Linked DNA regions of Aridibaculum aurantiacum. The main gene of each other region encodes a partner of the protein of the gene in region 2 in a complex. Links are inferred from orthologs where the notes say so. Each region holds a gene or a part of one and is shown on either strand. Other genes may lie near its edges.

Region 1 (4,102 bases), 1.6 Mb from region 2 along the record:
CCTACTGTTACGTTTCGCATGTATATATTTTCAATTACTCCACCCCTGGCAGTATTCGTTTTAATGCGCAATGCACGATCCAATTCAGGACTACTCATGTTGCAATCCTCTGCAAACACATTACGTACACCTCCACTTATTTCACTACCTATAACTACACCGCCATGACCATTAGCCATCTTACAGCCCTGGACAATGATGTTTTCGCTAGGCACATTGATGCGCCTTCCGTCTGCATTACGACCGCTTTTAATAGCTATACAATCATCACCCGTATTAAAGTAGCAGTCTTTGATCAACACATTTTTACAAGACTCAGGATCACAACCATCGTTGTTAGGTCCATTGCTGGTAACAGTTACTCCCTGTATGGTTACATTGTTGCAAAGCACCGGGTTCAGTATCCACATAGGTGAGTTGATAATGGTGACACCTTCAATCAGTACATTATTGCAGCGGTAAGGCTGTACAAACTGTGGACGCAGGTACGACCCGGTTCCAAATTTTCGCTCACTTACAGGTACACCATCTTCAGCCATTTTGAAAAGCGCAGCACGTTTATCCTTATCTACCTGGCTTGGTTGCCCTTTAACAAAACCATATTGCGTTTGACCTTTCCACGGCCACCAGTTGGTAGCATTGGCCATTCCATCCAAAGTTCCTTGGCCGGTAATGGCAATGTTGTTTTGTTCAAATGCATAGATCAGCGGAGAATAGCCCATAAGTTCTACACCTTCCCAACGGGTGAACACCAGCGGCAGGTAATCCTCTGGCTTAGTAGAAAAGGAAATGGTAGCTCCTTTACTTACATGAAGGTTCACATTACTTTTCAGGTGAATAGGCCCTGTAAGGAAATTTCCAACCGGCACCACTACCCTTCCGCCACCTTCTTTGTTACACACTTCAATAGCCTTTCTGAATGCTTCAGTATTTATTGTTTTGCCATCACCTACTGCACCATATTGGGTAATCACGTAGTCTTTATTCTTAAACGTCGGCGCCTTTATCTGTTTCAAGATAGATGGAAGTTGCTTCCATGGATCATTTTCAAAATTGTTACGAGAGGCAGATGGGCCAGAACAACTGGTTACACACACCAACGCACAAAGAGAAAGACAGAGGTTAATAATGTTTTTCATTGCGTGAAATTAATTCATTAGCGGTTAAACAACATGATGAAAGAAGGAGGACTGTATGAATTGTATCATTCACTATGAACTAATCAACGATTTCAGCATTCATATGCAGAATTAAAATCAGTTGAACATTGGTAACAGAAACTCTTCTAATCTTATATATACCTTCTAAGAAACTGTTTCTAAAACAGCCAAATAGTGAAAGATGCTGGCAACCAGTACAAAGAAGTGCCAGACGGCGTGGTGGTAGCGGTATTTTTTCCAAACATAAAAGATGACACCGATACTATACAAACCCACACCAGTCAAGATAAAAGTGATAACGGAGGAAGGCATACTATCGAACCACTTATTGAGCACAAACACAAACATCCAACCCATAGCCAGGTAAATAAACAGGGATATAATGAAGTACTTCTTGGCAAGAAATATCTCGAAGAAGATCCCAAACAATACAAGCGCCCACATAATCCCCAGCATTATAAAACCGGTACGATCGTACATGTAGTAGAGGATGAAAGGCGTATAGGTTCCGGCAATAAAGAAGTAGATACTGATCCTGTCGCACATTTCTAGCTTACATTTCACCTTCTCTTCTTTGAACCAGTGGAATAAGGTGGAGAAGACAAAAGTGGCCATGAAACAAGCGCCATAGATACCAACGCGCATCAGGTTGCTGATGTCGCTGTTCTTTGCTGCCAGCATAATAAGAAAAGGAATAGCTACGAGACCAAACAGTACACCAATAGCATGTATAATGGTATTCGCCAATTCTTCTTCCGGGGTAAAACAATCACTTGCAATGGGTAAATGCTTTGCCATCTTGATGTATTTATATTACATCGTGAAAAAATCATTCCAATACCAACCCAAAAAGCAGTTACGAGTGCTGGAGGAAACCACCTTTTTTGCGCGACGATTCTGGACATAATTAGTTGCACAGCAGGCGACACATTATATTCTTTAGCCAGCAATTGAGCTACCTCAATAGCCTTCTTTAATGACTCATTTAAGTTGTACATAAGGCAGTAGTTAGTAGCAGGTACTATAGAATGCTAAAACCTAAGTATAAATTTAGGTGTTGAGGCTATACCTTTTAGAAATGTATTATTCGTTGTTTTTGTAACAGCAATACAAATGTTCTCCAGGAACAAAATCATGAGTAGAAGCAAGAAGATAGGAAAAAAGATGGTATCAAATTACCATTCAGCTCTTGCGGAAGGAGTAGTTTGTAAGTCTTCAAAATCGTTTTGAAGAAACTTGTAATAGGCAGAAATGGCAATCATTCCAGCATTATCTGTGCAATATTGAAAAGCAGGTATGTAACTTTTCCAACCATACTTAGCAGCATATTCCTGTAGGGTATTACGCAAGCCACTATTGGCACTTACACCACCAGCTATACATACTTCACGAATGCCTGTTTCATCAACTGCTTTTTTAAGTTTACGCAGTAAAATAGAAACTATCCTATGCTGGATAGAAGCGCATACATCAGGAAGATTTTCTGCAACAAAATTTTCATTAGCCTGCTTTTGCTGCTGCAGAAAATATAATATTGAAGTTTTCAATCCACTAAAACTAAAGTTAAGGCCTGGGATGTTTGGCTCGGGGAATTTGAACTTATGAGGATCTCCAGCCTGTGCGTACTTATCAACCAGTGGCCCACCAGGATAAGGTATGCCAAGAAGCTTTGCAGACTTATCAAATGCTTCTCCTGCGGCGTCGTCTATTGTCTCACCCAGCACCTCCATTTCGTAGGGGCTATTGCAGCGGACAATTTGCGTATGACCACCACTTACAGTTAAACATAGAAATGGGAATGAAGGTGCAGGATCATCAATCAAATTAGCCAGCACGTGGGCCTGCATATGATGTACAGCAATCAGAGGTTTGTCTAATGAAGTAGCCAACGATTTAGCAAACTGCGCGCCCACAAGCAGACTCCCTATCAAGCCAGGTGCCTGTGTAAATGCGATAGCATCTACTTCTGTCAATTGAATACCTGCTTGTTTGATAGCCGTATCAACAACAGGAACTATTTTTTGAATATGTGCACGACTTGCAAGCTCAGGAACTACACCGCCAAATTCTTCATGCACTTTTTGAGTTGCAATAAGGTTTGAAAGAATCTTACCATCCTTGCATATAGCTGCACTTGTATCGTCGCATGAAGATTCTATAGCTAGGATGATTGGCATAAGATAGATATATAGGGCTTTATTTTGTTCTGATAGCTACTACCGGGTTCATTTTAGCTGCAATGCTTGCTGGAATTATACCTGCCAATACACCAACTACAAGACAAATAGAAATAGCCAATGTGAGCGTACCCAATGAAATGGTTATTGGAAATGGCAGTACAAACGTAAGCAACTTGGTCAGCAGGAATACGAGTATCAACCCGATGAAGCCGCCAAGAAGGCAAAGAAAAGCACTTTCTAAAAGAAACTCTGTAAGGATAGTAGAACTTTTGGCACCGATGGCTTTTTTCAAACCAATCTGGCTAGTTCTTTCACGAACTGTTACAAACATAATATTAGCCACTCCAAATGCACCTACAATCAATGATAAACCAGCAATAGCCCATCCGCCCAGGTTTATGGATCCAAAAATGGCACTGGTTTGTTCGCTAAAGGTGTTGATGTCGTTTAAGGAAAAATCATCTTCCTGTGTGGGGCTAAGGCGATGGATTGAACGCATGATACCACGCAGTTCATCTACCAATGCAGCTGATGAAGTTGCTTCACCTCCTTTTACCATAATGACTGGACTACTATTTTCAATATTGAAATGTGCAGCCATTGTTCTGAAAGGAAGAACGATTGCTTCGTCAAACTGCCAGCCGCCGCCCAGGAAGTTTGTTCCTTCTTTTTTTACCACTCCGACAACCCTGCATTTAATGCCATTGAAGCTTACATCTTTGCCTATGGCACGTTCTGCACTCACAAAAAGATTGGTAGCAT
Region 2 (5,621 bases):
AAAGTGAGTTTGCTGCAAGTACTACATCGCTGAAGCCCATGATCAGCGCACCGGCTGTAGGCGTAAGCAAACCTACAGCAGCTATTGGTATGGCTACTATGTTATAGATGAACGCCCAGAACATATTGCTCTTGATGGTGCCATAGGTCTTTTTGCCTAGCTGAACTGCCAGTGGAAGCTTTGTAAGGCCGCTGTTCATCAAAACAACAGAAGCGCTTTGTATGGCCAGTTGTGATGCCTGGCTCAGGGATATACTTATTGTAGCCTTTGCCAATGCAGGTGCATCGTTTATGCCATCACCAACCATGATGGTTGGCTTCTCATTTGCAAGCTGTGTTATCTTTTCTAGCTTTTGCTGCGGTGTCTGTTCGGCAATTACTTCATCAATACCTAGTGTTTCTGCTATGGCTTTACATTTTGCATAGCTATCACCACTAAGCATAATGGTGTGAATGTTTGCCCTGCGGCAATAGTCTATTACCTCTTTAGCTTCGGGTCGTAATTCATCTGCAATGTCTATCCAGCCTACTATCTCATCATTCTTCTTTACATAAAGATGATGTGCTCCTTGTACACTGTCGTCTATTCGTGGTGAACCTATGAGATAAATATTCCCATCCTTGTCCTCCGCTTTCATTCCTATTCCTTTTATCTCTTCTACCTTTTTCCATTTCATCACCTTGCTCGTCTTCCATTGTTGAGCAATGCTTTTGGCAATGGGATGATTTGAAAATTTCTCAAGTGAAAACACCAGCGACTTGAAGTCATCTGCAGGTAGAGAAGATTCAAATTCGGTAACTACAAAATTGCCATTGGTAAGCGTTCCTGTTTTATCAAATACGATCTGTTGAATGTTGCGAAACAGCTCCATGCTTTTGCTGTCGGTATACAAGATGCCTTCACGGGCTGCCCTGCCTAAGCCTACGGCAATAGCAGCAGGTGTCGCTAATCCCATAGCACAAGGACAAGCTATTACCAACACGGCTATAGAACGCATCAGGCTCTGCTGAAAAGTAACACCATCAACAAAAAAATAATTGATAGCAAGTGTAACCAAAGCAATGGTGATAACGATAGGAACAAATATGGCGCTGATTTTATCAGCCAGCTTCTGCACCGGCGGTTTATGCCCCTGTGCCTGTTTCATCATTTGAACAATGCTGCTGCGGACAGTGTCTTTACCTGTTGCTGTTACATAGCATTTCAACGTACCATTAGAAACAACGCTGCCACCAATTATAGTGTCTCCTTGTTTTTTATAAACAGGTAAACTTTCACCACTCACAATGGCCTCATTTATTTCAGCATCACCGCTGAGTATTTTACAATCTGTTGGCACCTGCTCGCCAGACTTTATCAATATCAAATCACCAACTTGTAATGCGGTGTTTTCTACAGGAAAAATATTTTCATTGTGTTGATCGTCATAAGCAATCATATTGGCCATCACCTTCTGTTCCTTCGTTAGCTCACGCACCGTCTTTTGTGTCTTCTGAATGGATACATCTTCTAACCAGTTGCCAAAGAAAACAATGGTGATAATAGAAGCTGCTGTTTCAAAGAACATCATACCGGGATTGGCTGTCAATAGGCCAATGACGCTGTACACGAAAGCTGATACAGCACCAAGCGTTATCAGCACATTCATATTAGGAACACCTGTGCGCAGGCTGTTGATGGCGCTCTTACCAAAGAAGCTCATGCCTACTATAAATACCGGTAAACAAAGGAATAACTCGAGTACAGGGTTATGCAGGAAGTGCCATCCAAACGTCATCCCCAGGTGACCTGCCATTAGCAGCAGCGTAAAGGGCAGGCAGAAAAAAAATTTTTGTTTAGTTGTTCTAAGCCATTTGCTTTTTGGTGCTGTAGCACCTGTTTTTTCTTCACCCGAAACAATTGTATATCCTAGCAGTTCAATATTTTTCCTGGCCTTGTCTACGCCACCATTTGCTGTTGCATTTTCAAATGCTACTTCACCGTTCAGTGGGTTTACAGCTATTTGCTTCATCCCTTGTTTTTCCAGCACCTTACTTACGCTAAGTGCGCAGTTGCTACAGGTCATACCTTCCACTTTCCAACTTATCTTTTCCATAGGTAAAATCTTCTTTTGCAAAATTATGCTGTACTACTTCGGCTACTGCTTTACATTCAATGATATCTTTACTACACAGTTGCATTTCAGCGGCATACGCCCATTTTTTACAAGTTGTTGACATTATGGAATTCACATTCACATTAGATGATATAAAAGCTACAGCAGCAAATGTGTGGCAGGTGCACCAGCACCAAAAAGTGTGGGCGCTTCATGGGGAGATGGGTGCAGGTAAAACTACTTTTGTGCATGCGCTTTGCGAAGTGCTGGGTGTAACCACTGCTATTGGAAGTCCTACTTATTCTATCATCAATGAATATGCAAGCAGCAAAGCCGGAACTATTTATCATATGGATCTTTACAGGCTGCGCGACGAAGAAGAGGCAATGCAAGCTGGCATAGAAGATGCTATCTACAGCGGTAATTTATGCCTGGTAGAGTGGCCGGAAAAGGCTGCAATGCTATTGCCCGATGATTGTCTTCACCTGACCATTCAATTAATAGATGCGCAGACAAGGATGATCAGCTCGGCAAAGCATTAAGCAGCTCTTAATATCAGCTACCTATTTAAGCAGTAACTTTATCCACCAAAAACACGCCTCTACATGTCGTCATTGAAACCGCTGGTTAGTACTTCATTTACCTACGAAACGCTTGAAGAAACGCTTGATGTGAAGGCTCGTGGAGCTCAATTGCATATTGGCATTCCAAAAGAAACTGCGTTCCAGGAAAATCGTATTGCACTAACGCCAGAGGGTGTAAGTGTGTTGGTAAGCAATGGACACCAGGTGGTAATGGAAACAAAGGCTGGCGATGGCAGTAAGTTTACTGATAAAGATTACAGCGAAGCAGGAGCTAAAATTGTGTACGAAAAACAGGAGGTTTTTAAAGCGCCTATTCTTGTAAAGAGTGCTCCTGTAGTAGCAGAAGATCTCCCGCTGTTGCAAATGAGCCAGGTGATCGTTTCGCCTATTCATCTTTCTGCCATGCGTAGCGAGTACCTGCAGTTCATGATGGAGAAACGCATCACTGCACTTAGTTTTGAAAACCTGAAAGACGACAGCGGCACTTACCCGATTGTTAGGAGTATGAGCGAGATAGCCGGCAGTGCTATCATGCTGATTGCAGGACAATACCTCGGCAGCGCCAATAGCGGAAAGGGTGTTTTACTAGGAGGTATAAGCGGTATTCCTCCTACAAAAGTTATCATCATTGGTGCAGGTGTAGTAGGAGAGTTTGCCACACGTACAGCTTTGGCACTGGGTGCTTCTGTAAAAGTTTTTGATAACAATGTGTACCGGTTAAAACGCCTGCAGAATAATCTAGGTGTAAGAGTATGGACAAGCGTAATTGAACCTAAGATCCTGGCCAAGCAATTAAAGAGTTGCGAAGTGGCTGTGGGTGCTATGAGCAGTGAGTTTGGTCGTACACCGGTGGTGGTAACCGAAGAGATGGTGACCAATATGCGTTCTGGCAGTGTGATAATAGATGTAAGTATTGACCGCGGTGGATGCTTTGAAACCAGTGAAATAACCAGTCACCAGCGGCCAACGTTTGTAAAGCACGATGTCATCCATTATTGTGTTCCGAATATTCCGAGCGGCTTTGCCCGTACTGCCAGCCAGGCTATCAGTAATGTGCTAATGCCACTACTGCTAGATGTAAGTGAAGAAGGTGGCTTTGAAGAAATGGTATGGCACAACTTCAATCTTCGCCATGGAATTTACATGTACAAAGGTCATCTAACTAATTTCTATTTAAGCCAGCGTTTCGACCTTAGATACACTGACCTGAATTTGCTGATCGCCAGCAGGAGGTAGTTGTGGGTAGGCGTGAGGAGAGAGGCGTGAGGAGAGAGACGTTAGATGTTAGATGTTGGATGTTAGCGTGAAGGCTAGCCTGATTCGTAGGAGAAGCTATTTGTAATCCATTATAGAAAGTGTCCTCTTGCAGAAAGCATATTCTACTTCATCATTACTGCTTACTATTACTGTTTTTCCTTTTGTATAATCTTCTACCAGTTTATGATACAGTGCTATGCCTGTAGCATCCAGGTTGGTGCATGGCTCATCGAGCAGCAATAAAGGAACATCGGAAAAGAAAGCCTGTGCTAGTTTTACCCTTTGCTTCATACCACTGCTATAGTAGCGGATCTGCTTATGTGCTGCTTGTTGCAAGCCTATAATCTGTAAAATTTCTTCAATGGAAATGCCGGGGATCAATTTCTTAAACTGGTGGTGAAACTGGAGAAATTCAGTAGCAGTCATTTCTTCAATAACCTCCAGGTAGGGAGCAGCAATAGATAAGTGTTGATGCACTTTTTCTTCATCCACCAGCTTTTCATCCACCTGCCATTCTACCTTGCCTTCATTAATGGCCATGTTGCCACTGATCACTTGCAGCAAAGTGCTTTTGCCACTACCATTAGCACCTGTAATGGCTACGGTATTACCAGGGAAAATCTCAGTGGAAAGTTGTTTGAAAATCCAATCGCGGTTGAAGCGTTTACCTGCATTGGTAAGCTTAATAGTCATCGAGCCCGGATTTTACAGAGCGTTTTATTATCCCGGCTTTTGAATTTTCTACAAAGCCAATGATATCTCTCTTCACCTCCGTATCAGCCAATGTTTCGTTGATTATCTCAATTGCTTTAGATGTAGTATGCCCTTGTACAAACAGGATATGATAGATGGCAGAGATCTCATCAATCACTTCTTTTGCATAGCCGCGGCGTGTAAGGCCTACATTGTTTATACCAACATAAGCCAGTGGATCGCGGGCAGCTCTTACATAAGGAGGAACATCTTTGCGAATGAGAATTTGACCTGCTATATAAACATGCGCACCTATGTGGATGAACTGGTGAACACCTGACAAACCACCCAGAATGGCATAGTCATCTATGGTTACATGCCCTGCCAGTTGAACAGCATTAGCAAGAATAACATGATTGCCAACAAAGCAGTCGTGCGCTATATGTACATAAGCCATCAGCAGGCAGTTGCTGCCCACCTTAGTCTTCCACCTGTCTTTTGTGCCCCTGTTTATGGTTACACATTCGCGTATCGTGGTGTTGTCGCCTATTTCTACAGTAGTTTCTTCACCAACAAATTTCAGGTCTTGTGGTATGGCGCCAAGTACTGCGCCTGGGAAAATGATACAGCCTTTGCCAATAGTGGTGCCGCTAAAGATGGTAACATTAGGCATTACATGCGTACCCTCTCCGATAGTTACATTGTCCTCTATAACCGAAAACGCGTCTACACGTACATTTTCAGCTATGCGTGCCCCTGGATGTATCTGCGCTAAAGGACTAATCATCTTGCTTTGTTCTTTTAACTATTTGAGCAACCAATATTGCTTCTGCTGCTATTTTACCCGCTACGTATATAGTTCCCTTCATTTCTACCAGTCCTCTTCTTATCGGGCTTACCAGCTCCATGTGCAGGATCAGCGTATCGCCAGGTACTACCTTTTGTTTGAACTTACAGTTGTCTATCTTAAGAAAGTAAGTATCGTATTTATC

What was found.
Region 1: the proteins of tsaE (region 2) and tsaD are in contact, whole or in part, in a crystal structure (PDB 6N9A), measured with the Thermotoga maritima proteins. The link is inferred for Aridibaculum aurantiacum from one-to-one orthologs. Residues at the interface, in WP_004082108.1 of Thermotoga maritima: Leu37, Gly38, Lys46, Lys57, Val59, Lys60, Ser61, Thr63, Phe64, Thr65, Leu66, Met67, Val69, Pro71, Tyr82, Arg83, Leu84, Asp86, Asp88, Phe89, Asp93, Ile128, Asp130, Glu131, Arg134; in WP_004082750.1 of Thermotoga maritima: Cys10, Asp11, Arg49, His50, Leu82, Gly84, Gly135, Gly136, Glu154, Thr155, Leu156, Asp157, Asp158, Ser159, Glu162, Asp165, Lys166, Arg169, Leu170, Tyr175, Lys213, Thr214, Leu217, Tyr218, Gln221, Arg222, Asn324.

What each region holds. Positions count from the first base shown.
Region 1 is NZ_JAFEWC010000001.1:2,210,202-2,214,303, reverse strand. Bases 1,337-4,102 are described here. They hold tsaD (tRNA (adenosine(37)-N6)-threonylcarbamoyltransferase complex transferase subunit TsaD), read right to left. Parts: upstream 3,338-4,102; coding sequence 2,336-3,337; downstream 1,337-2,335. Other genes in these bases: J4N22_RS09260 (ABC transporter permease), read right to left, coding at 3,357-4,102; trhA (PAQR family membrane homeostasis protein TrhA), read right to left, coding at 1,337-1,958. In the rest of the region: J4N22_RS09275 (glycoside hydrolase family 28 protein), read right to left, coding at 1-1,139; more of trhA, read right to left, coding at 1,305-1,336.
Region 2 is NZ_JAFEWC010000001.1:631,256-636,876, forward strand. The notes cover bases 980-3,928. They hold tsaE (tRNA (adenosine(37)-N6)-threonylcarbamoyltransferase complex ATPase subunit type 1 TsaE), read left to right. Parts: upstream 980-2,220; coding sequence 2,221-2,637; downstream 2,638-3,928. Other genes in these bases: J4N22_RS02750 (heavy metal translocating P-type ATPase), read right to left, coding at 980-2,095; J4N22_RS02760 (alanine dehydrogenase), read left to right, coding at 2,701-3,915. Outside these bases: more of J4N22_RS02750, read right to left, coding at 1-979; J4N22_RS02765 (ABC transporter ATP-binding protein), read right to left, coding at 4,012-4,629; lpxA (acyl-ACP--UDP-N-acetylglucosamine O-acyltransferase), read right to left, coding at 4,619-5,416; J4N22_RS02775 (bifunctional UDP-3-O-[3-hydroxymyristoyl] N-acetylglucosamine deacetylase/3-hydroxyacyl-ACP dehydratase), read right to left, coding at 5,409-5,621. UniProt on the Escherichia coli protein: Required for the formation of a threonylcarbamoyl group on adenosine at position 37 (t(6)A37) in tRNAs that read codons beginning with adenine.